Regions from separate parts of the Bacillus xiamenensis genome, predicted to be linked through region 1. Evidence: riboswitches for the same ligand, from Rfam matches in the RefSeq annotation. Region 1 holds a riboswitch; the other holds the start of a gene.
What was found. Region 1 has a riboswitch for cyclic di-GMP ahead of folE (GTP cyclohydrolase I FolE). Riboswitches for the same ligand answer to the same signal wherever they lie in the genome.
Positions count from the first base shown of each region.

Region 1 (8,081 bases):
ATGCGCGAGGTAGGCGATGAGATTAAGAAGCTGGATGATGAATTAAGAACAGTAGAGGAAAGCCTGAAAACCATCCTGTTCTCCATTCCAAATATCCCTCATGACTCTGTACCAGTTGGTGAAACAGAAGACGACAACATTGAAGTGAGAAAATGGGGCGAACAGCCAGCATTTTCATTTGAGCCAAAGCCGCATTGGGACGTAGCAGATGAGCTAAATATTTTGGATTTTGAACGAGCAGGAAAAGTGACAGGAAGCCGCTTTGTTTTTTATAAAGGGCTAGGCGCACGTTTAGAGCGTGCACTTTATAACTTTATGCTCGATTTACATGTGGATGAGTTTGGTTTTACTGAAGTACTTCCACCTTACATGGTCAACAGAGCAAGCATGACGGGGACTGGACAGCTTCCAAAATTTGAAGAGGATGCTTTTAAAATTCGGGAAGAAGATTATTTCCTCATTCCAACGGCTGAAGTGCCAATTACCAACATGCACCGTGACGAAATCCTTGAAGGGGATCAGCTACCAATCAATTATGCAGCATTCAGTGCTTGCTTTAGATCTGAAGCTGGATCTGCCGGCAGAGATACACGCGGACTCATTCGTCAGCATCAATTCAACAAAGTAGAGCTCGTGAAATTTGTCAGACCAGAAGAGTCTTATGAAGAATTAGAAAAACTAACAAATCAGGCAGAAAAAGTTCTTCAATTATTGAACCTGCCATACCGTGTCATGAGCATGTGTACGGGAGACTTAGGTTTCACAGCTGCGAAGAAATACGACATCGAAGTATGGATTCCGAGCCAGAATACGTATCGTGAAATTTCTTCTTGCAGTAATTTCGAAGCGTTCCAAGCAAGACGAGCAAATATTCGTTTCCGCCCAGAACCTAAAGCAAAGCCAGAACACGTCCACACATTAAATGGATCTGGTTTAGCGGTAGGAAGAACAGTGGCAGCCATTTTAGAAAACTACCAACAAGAGGATGGAACAGTGATTATTCCTGAAGTACTACGTCCTTATATGGGTAATAAAGATGTGATCAAATAAGATGCCGCCTTGGCATCTTATTCTTTTTACCTAAACTTCTACAGCTTTTATAAAATAAGCCGATAAAAAGACTAAAAGCTTCTAGGAAAGAAGGAATAATCTTGAATAGGCTTGACTATTATGTTGAAATGGCACATTTACTCAGAAAAGTTCTAGATGACAGTATCCTTTTCGGCATCTCTGATACAGAAAAGGTGCTTTGTTATTACCCGTCGAGTACAGTAGATTTTGGCATTAAAGCCGGGGACCCATTGAACCCAGAAGACCAAAACGTGGCGACAACATTAAGTGGACAAGAATACGACGGTTATTTACCGGAGTCTTTATATGGCTATGAAATTGCTGTAAAAGGTTATCCTATTTTTGATGAAGATAAAAAGGTGATTGGTTCTTTTTTAGTGGCTTTTTCACATCATCGTGAAAAGCAATTAAGCGGCTATATGGAACATATCAATAAAGTAGCGAAAGAACTACAAGGTGGAATTGAGCAAATTGCTGCACAATCACAAGAGCTGGCTGCTACGAGCTTAGAAATAAGCGAGCAGGCTGGAAGAGCAGAAGAGAAATCGGCGAATATTGAAGAAGTCGTCAAAACCATTGGCGGGATCGCGAGACAGACAAACCTGCTAGGGCTCAATGCTGCAATTGAAGCGGCAAGAGCAGGTGAAAATGGAAAAGGCTTTGCTGTTGTTGCAGATGAGGTACGTAAGTTATCAGATGGATCGAAGGAAGCAGCTGAAACCATTAATACATTTTTAAAAGAAATCCAAGACAGCATAGGAACTTTGTCTGAAAACATCTCACAAATCAGCAGCTCAACAAACGAACAGGCCAAACAAGTGACAGACTTTACTAAGATTATCGAATCATTAAATGATTTTAAAGAAGAGATGAATCATTTTATTGAAGAAATTAGACAGGATACGAAATAGATCAATCATCACGTGAGAATCATTGCAACCTAATATAATGAGCATGAATATCTATGCCTTTTAAAAAAGATCGTCATTGAATTGACGATCTTTTTTTTGTGCTAAATGAAGGGAAAGATGAGATATGGAGAAAAATCTAGAATAAATATATGAAGTCAGTTTTGCATTTTTTTTAAAAAAAACTAAAAAAATCAATTTTTTCTTGATTATTTCTATAATTGATCGGATAATGAGATTATAGGCCTATTTTAAAAATAAGATTAAACAGGATTTTATACCTATTAATTGCTGTTTTTTGTCATAGTAGTTGAATTGATGATTTTAGTGCCAAGGGAGATAGAGCGATTGAATAAAAAGACGTGTTCTAACGTCTCTATAAAATTATAAATAAATATATTAGAGAAGAATACCTTCGATAATGGCAAACTTGTTGAAAGATAAGGACGCAAAGCTACGGGTCTAAGGCTGAAAAGCTACGATCGCCGGGTTACCGAAAAAGGATTGAGAAGTGAGAGGAATAGCATGACAAATTGCTACTCCTCTTCAGAGAGACTCGACAATCTTTTAGTCGGGTCTTTTTTGTGCGTAAAAAATAGGAGGAAAGTACTATGAATGATGATTTGAGAATGGGTCTATTGGAGGATCAGATTCGAAACATGCTGGAATTGCTCGGGGAAGATCCAACTCGAGAGGGTTTACGTGATACACCGAAGAGAGTAGCAAAAATGTATAAAGAAGTGTTTGAAGGGATCGGAGTAGATCCTGAAACGGCTTTAACAACAACATTTGAAGAAGAATATGAAGGTATGGTAGTTGTCAAAGACATCAATTATTACACATTTTGTGAGCATCATCTTATACCGTTCTTTGGAAAAGCACATATTGGCTATATTCCAAAAGGGAGAGTCGTAGGATTAAGCAAATTTGCAAGGCTGGTCGAATTGATTTCAAAGCGCCCGCAAGTTCAGGAGCGTATGACACAACAAATGGCGAATGCCATTATGAATGTCTTGCAGCCAGAAGGCGTTATCGTAAGTGTGGAAGGACAACATCTATGTATGTGCGCTAGGGGAGTGAAAAAACCAGGTAGTTCCACAGTCACAACTATTAAAAAAGGTTTATTCAAAGAACAACAATCTTTGGTTCATGAGTTTGAGCAGGCTTTGATAAGAGATTAAAAGGAGGGTATCACATGCTTTATTTATCTAGAAAGATGTATTTCTCATCACTTCATTCCTATAGGGTGAAAGAATGGAGTGATGAATATAATCAGCAAGTATTTGGCCCTTGCAGTAACCCAAACGGACACGGCCATGATTATACACTTGAAGTAATGGTCAAAGGGAAACTTAATAGACAATCCGGGATTGTCGTGAATATCACAGATATTGATAAGGTAGTTAAATCATTTGTAGCTGAAAATCTAAATGGGAAATTTCTGAACATGGAGAACGATTATTTTAAACATCACATTCCTACAACTGAAAATATCGCAACCTATCTTTGGGAATCTTTAGACGGGAAAATCGATCACTGTCAGATTCATAAAATTCGCCTTCATGAAAACAACTTTTTATATTCCGAAAAGGAGGATGGACAAATGGTCCGATTAACACGTAAATATCATTTCTGTACAGCACACCGTTTGCATAGTGAACAACTTAGCGAAGAGGAAAATCAGGAACTCTTTGGGAAGTGCAACAATCCATACGGCCACGGTCATAACTATTATTTAGAAGTCACTGTAAACGGGGAGCCTGATCCAGTGACAGGAATGATCGCAAATTTAAGTGACATCGACAGTGTCGTAGAGAAAGAGATCATGGAGAAATTTGATCATAAACATTTGAATTTAGATACGGAAGAATTTAAAGACCTGAATCCGACGTCTGAGAATGTAGCTGTCGTAATTTGGGATCTGTTATCTCCCCAACTGACTAATTTATTTAAGATTGGTCTTTATGAAACAGAAAAGAATTACTTTGAATATTGCGGCCCACAAGAGGATATGAAGTATGGCGCATGATGAACGATTAAAAGGTAAAACAATTTTAATCACAGGTGCCAGTAAAGGAATAGGACAGAAAACGGCTCTTCTCCTTGAAAATGAGGGAGCAAATCTTGTACTTGGAAGTCGTAATTATCAAGAAAAACGTAGACAAAACGTACTCGAACTACCGCTTGATGTAAGGGATGAACAGTCTGTTCAACAATTTGCAGCAAGGGCTATTCATGAATTTGGTTGTATTGATGTCCTGATTAACAGTGCAGGATTGGGTGTATTTGACAGTATTCTTGATACGTCCATTGAAGCATTTGATCAAATGATATCAACCAATTTACGAGGATCTTTTCTCATGTCCAAATGTATAGGAAAACATATGGTAGAAAGAAAAAATGGTCATATCATCAATCTTGTATCTGTAGCAGGTACAACGGCTCTTCCAAACTGTGGTGGATATTCCTCTTCTAAATTTGGTTTGCTTGGTTTAACGAAAGTGATGCAAGCTGAATGGAGGAAGCATGGTGTGCAGGTAACGGCCATCATTCCCGGCGCTGTCAGTAGTGATTTTTGGGAAAACATTGAACCAAAACCAGATCTCGATGCTATGATTCCGACTGAAACGGTGGCAGCTTATCTACTCGGCTTAATTGCTCAGCCTCCAGGTGCATACGTTGATGAAATCACGATTATGCCACCATTAGGCATTCTATAGGGAGGGAGCTTTATGAGGCGGCTGATAGATAAAGTGTTCAAAGATCACACGGTTGAAAGAGGATTTCAGTCTCTTCCCCTCGATCTTTCATATAAAGAGGTTGAGTATCGAACGAAGAGGGGGTTTCTCGCCAGAAAACTTTGTTACTACACAGGTACAAAGGTGGCAGATGGTGAGGATGTATTTTATAAATCTCTGGCGCGTTCTGTGTGTGATGAGGAAAGCGATGGACAAGAATACTTTCTTTTTATGAGCGAACAGATGCTGACATGGGCAAAAGAGAAAGATCACAATATACGAGAGAACATTTTAAGGATGAATGTTAAGGCCAATTTTCAAAATGCGATGTTAAAGGCCTATGAAATATTTAAAGAAGATTTGTTAGCACCTGAAAAAAGTGGACCCGCACCTCAGTCCTCCATGTGGGAAGAATGGAAAGTATACAGAGATGTCATCTTGGCTTCTACTCAAGGGAAATTTCTTCTGGCTTCAGAAGAGGACCTCGTAGGTTTTAAAAAAGGCAGGATATTTTGTGAAGGAGAAATCAAACAGCTTTCTGATATTCCGAACTGTCGCCATATGGCTCGGGATAGCCTTGAAGCCATGGGGTATAAAAATTCTACGACTATGGGATGGCTGCTTGTTCTCTCAGAAGCCATTACCAACACAATTAAGCACGGTGAAGAAGGAAAGATGACACTTATAGAGGATAAAGATCAAAATGAAATTCGGTTTATCATTGAAGATCGCGGACCCGGATTTTCACTAAAAGAACTACCTAAGATGACATTGCTTGCTGGTTATTCTACTAAGAAATCAATGGGACAAGGCTTTACATTAATGATGAAAATGTCAAAACAGGTTTCTTTGTATACGACATCTGAAGGCTCCACGATCATTCTATCTTTTAATAGAGAAGAATTTTCAGGGGATGTAAAGGTAGAGGGATAGAGCACACTGCCTATCCCTATCATATTTTAAAAGGAGTGAAGATGAATGATAAAGATGGATTCCGTTGTCATTTCAAAAACCATTCATCGAACATTGAAAACGGCAAGATTATTTGATGTTTTTTGGGAAAGATGGCTCGTGCATGGTTTAGATGAAAATGATCTGCAAGGGGCCAGATCCGATATCCATTCTTTAGAAGGATGGTATACGACATGGTCAAAGCTTGCAGAAGACAAAGAAAAAAGAGGAAGAGAATTGGAAGTGCTACAAAACTATAGGGAAGCGGAAAAGAATTATCGCCAAGCAGCACTTTATTACATTCTAAACTATTGGATCGATCCCTCTTACTCAGACGTTAAAATGGGTTGGTATCAAAAAAGTTTAGATTTTATGAGGAAAGCAGATTCTCTTTCAGATACAACAACAGTGTATCAGAAACTGTTATTAAAAAATCATATCATTTGTTCTGGCCGAATTAGGGTTCCGAAAAACCAAAAAGGGGTCATCATCATTGTAAACCCTATCGATTCAACGAAGGAAGAGCTTTATTTGTATGAAAAGGATTTCTTGCAAAAGGGGTTTATCACTATGAGTTTTGATGGCCCTGGTCAGGGAGAGACGTTTATGGTGAATGGTGTAATCGGAACAAGAGCCAGATGGGAGAATTTTATTCATCAAGTGATCGATCATGCTAAGAAAACCTATCCTCATCTGCCTATCTATTTATTTGGAACAAGCCTAGCAGCATCATGGGTGCTATACGGGAGCTCTAATAAAAATGTAGATAAAGTTGTAGCTGTTAGTCCAGCAGTAGAACTAGAGCGGATGAATATGCCTAGTTATTTCATGAAACGTATGGAATGTTCATGCATAGTAGATGACAAAGACGAAGAGGAAACAGAAAGATCGATTCCAAAATTCGATGACATCAAGTATAGAGCACCTGTACTTGTTTTTTACGGAAGTCAGGATATGATGATCACCAAAAATGAGTTTAGCAGACTTTATGAAAATATTTCGTCTGAAAAATGGTTGGTTGAATATAAAGAAGAAGGACATGTATGCAATCACAAGCTAAAAGAAATAAGAGACATTGCCTGTAGCTGGTTTTCAGGAGAATTCAACATGAAAGAGGAGCAATGATGAAAGGTAAAAAGATCACCTTAAGGAAACAATTCCTAATAAAAGTGCTTTCCATTTTGTTTATCATCGCCATCATATCTGGACTAGCACAACTTTACTATATGAAAGAGCAAATCGTTAAACAGTCACATATTCAGGCGACAGCAGTAGCAAATACAATGATAAGAGGGTTAGAACAAACGGACTTGGCAACATCTACAATCGAAAACCAGATTGATTCAAAGTTGGTTTCTTATGCGAGTCATATCGGTACTCTTTTAAAGGGGAAAAAGGCAAAAGAAATCAAACAAGATGAATTAAATCGAATTAAAAAAAAGCTCGGATTAGCTGGAATTTCAATTTTAAAAGAGACACCAGACGATTTTGTTGCCATTCAATCGACCCAGAAAGCAGAGATTGGCTTTAGTTTTAAAGAATATGGGTACTTCGAAGTTGGAAAGCTCTTGATGAGCGGTAAATTACCTGAAGTACCGGGAGCTACGTATACCAATCCATATACACTTGTATTGCCAATTGCCAAATCAGCTTCTCACACTGATCAATCAAAGTTTTTCAAATATGCATACTACTATGAAGAGGGAACTGATTTTATTATTAACCCGTTTATAGAAGCGAATGAAGTCAATCACTACATGGAGAATGTGGGACCTGACACAGAAATCAAGAAATTGGTGAAAGACAGTGAATTTGTTGAAGAAATTGGCGTCTTGAATCCCAAAGTAATTGCTAACCCTTCTCTTGAAAAGCAAATATATCCTCCATTAAAAAAAATCGAAGCTGGAAATTTTAAATTTGCCACAGAGAAAGATACGCAAATGCTGACACAATCCAATTTGAAAACGCAAACTTTAATTGAGACTGTGAAAGATAAAAAATTGTATAAAATGTTTATCCCTTTGAATGAAAATCGTGTTATTTATATTGCACTTGACTATAACAAAATGAGTGGACCTCTTTACCGTTATTCAATCATTCTCATTATTTCCGGTCTTGCATCACTTGTCGTGCTCTTCCTTTTAACAGCTAGATTTTTTAACCGAATATATGAAAATATTCAAAAGATTGAAAAGCAGATTGCCTCACTTAAAGAAGGGGATTTGACGGTGAAAAGTGAGATCAAAGACGGCAGTGAACTAGAGGTTTTATCTAAAAGCACGAATCGGATGGTAGATAAACTTAATAAACTGATCACTGACACCCGAGAACAAGCTAACAAGACTCAACGACTATCTGTGATGCTTGAATCGGAAGCGTCTAATTCTGTAGAAAAAATGTATACATTATCGAC
Region 1 is NZ_CP017786.1:1,612,906-1,620,986, reverse strand. It holds gene serS (serine--tRNA ligase) at 1-1,050, shown strand, start outside; partial or broken gene BK049_RS20100 (methyl-accepting chemotaxis protein) at 1,650-1,982, shown strand; cyclic di-GMP riboswitch class I at 2,393-2,477, shown strand; gene folE (GTP cyclohydrolase I FolE) at 2,591-3,160, shown strand; gene BK049_RS08180 (6-carboxytetrahydropterin synthase) at 3,175-4,008, shown strand; gene BK049_RS08175 (SDR family oxidoreductase) at 3,998-4,699, shown strand; gene BK049_RS08170 (ATP-binding protein) at 4,712-5,650, shown strand; gene BK049_RS08165 (alpha/beta hydrolase) at 5,696-6,793, shown strand; gene BK049_RS08160 (methyl-accepting chemotaxis protein) at 6,793-8,081, shown strand, end outside.

Region 2 (8,081 bases), 350 kb from region 1:
CACAAACGAACAAGCTTCGTTTCTATATCGTTTCTAGGCGCTACATAAACAGCACTAACAGCCTTGTCTCCTTTTAATGCGGCTAGCGCACGCCGATCGACTTTACCGCTGACTGTGAGTGGAAATGCATCGAGCTGTTTGAAATAAAGCGGCATCATGTAAGCTGGCAGCTGATGTTGAATAGCGGCTCGCAGCGTGTCCACTGAGAGGGCCTCTTGACGGGATTGATAATAAGCACTTAAAGCCTTCTCACCATCCGTTTCATCGACCACAAGTACGACAGCCTTAACGACGCCGTCTACCTGCTCCATCACAGCTTCAATTTCGCCCGTTTCTATACGGTAGCCCCTTATTTTCACTTGGTCATCCATTCTTCCAAGATAATCAATCGTGCCATCTGGAAGCCATCTGACTAAATCACCTGTGCGATACATCCGTTCATGAGGAACAAACGGGTCTGCTCTGAATACCTTCCCCGTCAATTCAGGCTGATTCACATAGCCGCGCCCAACACCTATGCCCGCAATGCATAGCTCTCCGGCCGCCCCGCGCACCTGCAATTGCTCATATTCATTTAAAATATACATCCGGTGATGACCTAGCGGCTTGCCAATCGAAACATAGCGCTGTTCAGACGATTCCTGCAGCTCACTTCGATCTATACGATGAACCGCCGCATCCACACACGTCTCTGTCGGACCATACACATTCCATAGAGCAAAATTCGGCTGGCTGATGCGAACAGCTTCAACTAAAGACAGCGCCGCTTTCGCAGGCAATGCTTCTCCCCCAATCAGCATGTGAGTGAGTGCAAGCCCATCCAAATCGGCTGCAAGTAAAAGCTGTACATGCGCTGGCGTTCCATCTGCCGCTTCAATTTGATGTTCTCTGTAATACGCAGCCAGCTGTACACCATTTCTTGTCGTTTCCCTTGGCACGATATGAAGCGTATGCCCAAATAAAAGTGCAGCAAAGATTTGTTTTACAGATGCATCGAAATGGAATGGTGCAAGAAGCGCCATTTGCAGCTGACTTGCTCCCTGATACACTTCGTGATGCAGTGCATGAACCAAATGATGCAGCTGAAGATGCTCAATCATGACACCCTTCGGCTTTCCCGTTGTACCCGATGTATAAATCATATAAGCCAAATCCTTTGATTCCGTCTGATTGAAAAGGTCTGGCAGCGAGCAATCATCTAATAACACATGCTGCTGGACGATCATTTTCTCCTTGAAGGATGGGTACTGCTGAGCTAACGACTCCTCTGTTAAAACAATAGAAGCACCCGAATCCTCCACAATGAAGTGAATACGTTCCTCAGGTAATGCCGGATCGATTGGTACATATGCTCCGCCAGCCTTTAATATGCCAAAAATAGCTACCATCGCATCCGCCGTCCGGTTCATTAAAACTGCAACGGGTACATCACGAGAAACACCTTTCATTTGTAAAAAACGTGCCAGCTTGTCAGCCTGTTGATACAGCTCTCCATAAGTGAGCGTTCCATTTTCCGCTACCACGGCTGCCTGATCTGCATGCTTTTTTGCTGTCTCATCAAATAAGTGGTGAACCGGCTTCGCTACTGGTAATTCAAATGAATCTCCCACAGACTCAGATAATTGAAGCAATTCGCTTTGTTCATCTGCTGACAATAGAGGCAATGTCCCGATGAGCTGCTCAGGCTGAGAAACCGCCGCTTCTAGTAAGATCGTGAATCGATCAAACATCTGACTCATCTCATCTTCACTAAATAAATCGGTACGGTAATCAAAATCAATGGTCAATGTATCTGTATCCCAGCGGTCTTTCACATGAATCGAAATGTCATTCATGCCGCTTCCACTAAAAATAGGCTCAGTAATGAAGGACAGATTCTCTTTTTTCTGCCATTGCATGACCTGATATTCTAAAGAAATATCAAAAAGACGTCCTGTAAACCCTTCTCTTTCCCGCAAATCATTCATGAGCAGATTGTAAGGATATTTTTGATGACGCAATATCTTCATCTGATCCGCCATGACCTGCTTCACGAAATCAAGAAAGGATTGTGACCCATTCACAGATGCCCGCATCGGGATGGTGGAAACAAACATACCAATCATCTTTTTTTCTTTTGCATTCGTTCGGTTGCCCATAAAGGTTCCAAGGACAACATCCTCCATGCCGCTAAATCGGTGTAAATAAATATAAACAGTGGACATAAACATAGAAAGCATACTGACTTTCTGTTCTTCACAAAAAGCACGAAGCTTCTCCTTCAAAGATGCTGGAATATCACCCGAGAACCGCTCCGCATGTAAGCTCATCTCGTATCCCTTATGCGGTGTTAAAGAAGCGAATTCTGGGATATCGGCAAATTGCTCGTTCCAAAAACTTCGGTCTTTCTGAAAACGTTTAGAAGATTCATAGGTTTGCTCACTCATAATATGATCAACAAAAGAAATATCCTCAACTGGAGAGATGTCTACCCCCTGCAGCATGTCATGATATAAATCGATGATGCGGTTTCCCATCAGAATAATTGAAATACCGTCAGCCACAATATGATGTGCCTTACAGAACAGCCAGCATTCTTGCTCACTGATTTGAAAGACCGTAAATTCAATCAACGAACTGTCAATCAACGCCATCGGCTCACGGATTTGCTCGTTCGCCCATGTCCTTACTTCCTCTTCACTCCATCCTTTCACCAGGCGTATCGGCTGCTTTTCATATGGCTTGATATATTGAACAGGCTCCTCCTGCTCGTTTTGATACACCAGCCTTAAACGAAGAGAGTCAGTTTGACGAATGTACTCTTGAAGCACATCAACAACCAAAGAAGGATTTAGACCTGATACCGACCTTAATCTGGCAAACCCACCCAAATTAGAAATACTTGTACCTGGATAAAATCTTTCTGTATAGAATACTCGCTTTTGTGCATGTGTTAAGGGGTAATAAACTGTACTCATTCTCATCCTCCGCTCTTCTATGTTTTCTACACCAATACGATCCCCTTTACCCTCTATATCAAAAGAACCAAGTCTATTTCATTAAAATAGACGAAATGACAGAAAAGGAGCCCACCCCGAATAAAACGGAGGGACTCCCATTTTGATTCGGTAGCCTGCCGACCATAGCAAAAAAAGAAACATTTACCTTAGGACATGGCTTTGCGTCTCTATGTTTCCATAGATTTGCCTTTTTCTTCTTTTCTTTTAGATATTTTCTATTTACGTACACTTTATATGAAAATATTGTTTTTTTCACCGAAAAATGGGTGTAAAGATTCATGCGTTATGCCGAAGGAATCACATCATAATTTACGATATTTACCGAAATTAACTAATAATAGTTGCGCTTCACCGAAAATAAATGACAAAATACCGCAAAAATTTCATGTTTCCCCTTAATTTTTGCAAATATGACCGAAAATGTAGGAGAGAGGTCTCCTCTCACGCTCCACATTTTCTTAAACCTTAAGAACTATATTCCCTAAAACTCTGAATATTTTTACCATAAAAACAACAAAAAAGGAGCTGCCATTTCAAATGACAGCTCCTTGTTTCTTCATTATATTTACATCACCTTAGACAAGCCAATCGTTTTCTCAATAATTAGCAACGCAATGATAGAAATGATAATAAATATGACAGATATCGCATTGACACTAGGATCAAAGGTTTGCTCAATATAATTAAACGTCCTCACTGGAATCGTAATGGTTTGGGGAGAAGAGACGAATAAACTAATCGATATTTCCCCAAATGACGTAACAGCTGAAAACACCCCGCCTGCGATGATTCCTGGCTTGATCAAAGGCAGCGTGATGCGAAAGAATGTGCGTATTGGCCCTGCACCAAGATTCATAGAAGCTAGCTCGAGACGTGGATCAAGATTTGACACACTGACACCCACCGTTCGAACCACATAAGGAAAACCAATGATGACATGACCAATGACTAGCGCCCACAAAGACCCTGTAAAGCCCATAGCCGTAAACAAATAAAGCATAGCAATCCCTAGTACGACCTGAGGAATCATGAGAGGCGACAAAATAAAGGCTTGAATAGCCTCCTTCCCCTTAAAAGAAAGCCTCGCTAAAGCATAAGAAGCCATCGTTCCTAAAAGAACGGTAAGCGGCGTCACAATCACTAGCAGAATCACACTGATGCGCAAAGATTCCATCCATTCCGGGTTTGACACGACCTCATGAAACCAACGAACAGAGAACGAAGTCGGCGGAAATTCAGGAAAGGCATTCGGACTAAAAGCAGAAAGGACAATGACAAGAACAGGTATAGTTAAAAAAAGATACACCAGTGAGCCAGAGGTCCAAATCAGGATCGAAAGCAAGCGGTCTCCTACCGACTTTTTACGCATGCATCCTCGCCTCCCAACGCTTCAATAGATAACTTAATAGACTAACCACCGCGAGTACACAAACCAATAACGTAAAGGACATAGCCGCTGCAAGAGGCAAGTTATATACCTGCATGACCTGCTGATAAATAGACAGAGGCAGCAGCGGCTGCATCCGTCCGCCGACTAACAGCGGGGTAATATAGCTCCCAGCTGCTAATGAGAAGACAATAATGGCTCCAGTGATCATTCCTGGAATGGTCAGTGGTAAAGTCACATGTAAAAAAGTCCGGATACGTCCTGCCCCAAGACTCATAGAAGCCGGCCTTAAATGACGATCCATATCGGTTAAGCTCGTTGCAATAGGCAGTACCGCAAAAGGAAGCATCACTTGAACATACGCAATAATCACCGCATTCATATTCCACAGCATCGATAACGGCTGCTTAATCACATGTAAATCTAATAACATGCCATTGATCAGGCCATTTTGGGAGAGAAGAACGATCCATGCAAATGTCCGAATGACAACACTTGTCAAAAGCGGCGATACAAGTAAGATATAGAAAAATGCCCGCAGTCGTGGGTTGGGTGCCTTGACTAGCACATAAGCTGCGGGATATGCCATCAATAAACAAATCACCGTTGTCTGTAGTGCCACCCATACTGTACTTCCAATTGCTTTCACATATGCATCTGTCGTAAACACATGTATATATTGAGACAAACTATAGGTTTGTAATGTATTCATCATCGAATCAACATCACGAAAACTAAGGACAAGCATCATCACAAGCGGAGCAAGAAGGAATACAACCAGAAACAAACAAGCTGGCAGCAGCATAAACCAATGGAATCGTTGATTCTTTTTTTTGATTCGCATCACGTATGCACCTTCGAATCTAAGAACACGATATCTTCAGGCTGCCAATGAATATGCACGGTTTCTCCAACTTCAGGCAGATGAGGAAATGCTGCATCTGATGCATGGACAATGATTTCACCTTTATCAAGCCGCACAACCAAACGTAAAGAGTGCCCGATATAACTAACATCCGCTAAAACCCCTGTGACATGGTTTGGCTGAGCTTCCTCCCGCACAGAAGATATGCTGATTCTCTCAGGACGCAGCATGAGTAAATGCTTCTTTCTCTTCTCTTTATCCCCCTCAGCCTTCAACTGGACAGGCTGCCCGTTTGACTGAGTGAAATGTGGAACAATATACGTGGAACTAGCTTCATCATACTCCGCCTCAAATAGATTGACCTGCCCGATAAATTCAGCGACAAATCGATTATTTGGCTGGCGATATACCTCTAAAGGCGTCCCAATCTGCTGAATTCTTCCCTCACCTAATATCCCAATTCGGTCTGAGAGACTTAAAGCTTCTTCCTGATCATGAGTCACGAGAATGGTCGTAATTCCTACATTTCGTTGAATATTTCGAAGCTCCGACTGCATATTTTTTCTTAGCTTTGCATCTAGGTTACTAAGCGGTTCATCCAGAAGGAGAACGGACGGCTGAATGGCAAGCGCCCGGGCAATTGCCACCCGCTGCTGCTGACCACCACTTAATTGGTGCGGCATACGTTTGGCAAACGAGTCTAATTGAACAAGCGACAAACTCTCCATGACCTTTTGCTTGATTTCCGCCTTCTTTTTCTTTTGAACCTTTAACCCGTATGCCACATTATCAAATACGGTGAGATGTGGGAAAAGTGCATAGCTTTGAAACACCATGCCTGTTTTCCTTTGATAAGGCGGTAAAGTCGTCACATCCTGATCACCAATATAGACGACGCCTTTTGTCGGTTCTAAAAACCCGCCAATGATATTGAGTAAAGTTGATTTTCCACAGCCACTAGGACCAAGAAGGGAGAAAAACTCTCCCTCTTTCACCGTAAGACTGACATCACGAAGAGCAATCTGTTCGCCGAAATGCTGGCTGATATGTTCTAAATTGATTCCACTCATGCGATCACCTATTTTCCTCCACCTAAAACTTCGTTCCAGCGATTTGTCCACTGACCAAGCTCCGAAGTCGCTGTTTCGTAATCTACCCAAGTCAGCTTGCTATAATAATTCTCGCCAACCTTCACTTTCCCCTTAATCTTGTCCCCATATTTCACATCAGAATTCGACATGCCATAGTAAGATTTTTCAGAGAAAACCTCCTGAGCTTCTTTTCCACTTAAGTAGTTTAATAGCTTATAAGCCGCGTCCTCATGCTGACTTCCCTTCGTTAACGCCCAGCTCGCTACAGCTGCTACAGCGCCTTCTTTCGGATAAGAGAACCCAATATTCATTCCTTCTTCTTCAAGTGCAAATGCTCGACCATCCCAATACGGAACTGCCGTAACGTCACCACGTTCTAACAACGTTTGAATAGACCCTGGGTTATCTGGAAAAGCAGCTACATGCCCTTTTAATTGTGCTAGACTTTTAAATGCTTTATCAATATCCTTCGGGTTTGATTCTGTCCCTCCTTGAGCGTGGACAAGTGCAGAGAAAAATTGCAAGCCAGCTGCATAGGTCGGAGAAGAAATAGCTATCTTCCCTTTCAGCTGATTGCTCCATAGGTCTGTCCAGCTGTTCGGTTCCTGCTTGACAAGGTCTTTTCTATAAGCGATCCCTAGCTGCCCCATACTAAAGCCTGCTGCATATTGTTTTCCATCAACAGTGAGTTTCTTTTGAACAGAACGATAAAGCTTCTTCACATTCGGTGCTTTATTTTCGTCAATAGGCGAAAGAACGTTTGCTGCAATCCCTCTTTGAATCGTATCAGGCTGTAAAATAAGCAGATCATACGGTGGATTCTTACCATTTGATGCTTTTAATTTTGTAAACCATTCAGAATCTGCTCCAGAGACCGTTTGAACTTTAATTCCTGTATCTTTTTCAAATTTTTCAAGGATTGGCTTGATATTCTTTTCCCAATCCCCGCCATAGACACCAACGATCACAGTTTGCTGTTGTTTACTTTGATCCTGCCCGTTCCCACCGCATGCCGCCAGCAGTAAAACCATTGATAAAATCCCTGCAAATATAGTGATTAATCTTCTGTTCATGATTCATTTCCCCCTTTTTGTTGGTTCAATTGACGAAGTGCCTGAATAATATCCATCTTTGTTAACGGTTCATGTCTATGACTGAAATGGGAGTGAACCGCATGTTTATAGTGCGTACGTTCATTCGCTGGGTATGAACGTAGCTGCACAGCAAGCTCACTGCTGGCTTCGTCCGTCCATACCTTCTCATAAACTGCTCTTTGCTCTCCAAAATCCCATAAGGCAGCCTCGGCATCATTCACCCTTTCGCGAAGCCTGCTGGTCTGCTCTTCGTCGATCTTCCATTCATTATGGTCTAGATAGACTTTGACGCCATATTGCTGCAGTGCTCTTTCTTCACTTAAAAGCCCTGCTTCCACTTCATGAAGGACTTTTTCTTTCTTCCTAGCAAATGGATTCCCCCAGCCGCCTCCGCTTGGTGAAATCAATTGAACAATATCGCCTTTTTCAAGTCGCATGACATCAATTTTTGGCTGGTCTTGTTTTTCCCCATTTGGTTTGGTCAGTTTTACCTCACCAACTGCTCCTGCTTTGCCGCCCATTAATCCCCAAGGCTGAAACTTCATTCGTTCCATTCCTCGTGCTGTCACCATAGATTCAGGCTTGATCATTTCAAATGCTAAGCCAATTGCATGTCCTCCTCTATATTCCCCCACTCCACCTGTG
Region 2 is NZ_CP017786.1:1,264,705-1,272,785, forward strand. It holds gene BK049_RS06300 (non-ribosomal peptide synthetase) at 1-2,957, opposite strand, end outside; cyclic di-GMP riboswitch class I at 3,104-3,197, opposite strand; gene BK049_RS06305 (ABC transporter permease) at 3,565-4,368, opposite strand; gene BK049_RS06310 (ABC transporter permease) at 4,361-5,230, opposite strand; gene BK049_RS06315 (ABC transporter ATP-binding protein) at 5,230-6,321, opposite strand; gene BK049_RS06320 (ABC transporter substrate-binding protein) at 6,330-7,415, opposite strand; gene BK049_RS06325 (hydantoinase B/oxoprolinase family protein) at 7,412-8,081, opposite strand, start outside.
Region 2: another riboswitch for cyclic di-GMP. It lies ahead of BK049_RS06300 (non-ribosomal peptide synthetase); the one in region 1 lies ahead of folE (GTP cyclohydrolase I FolE).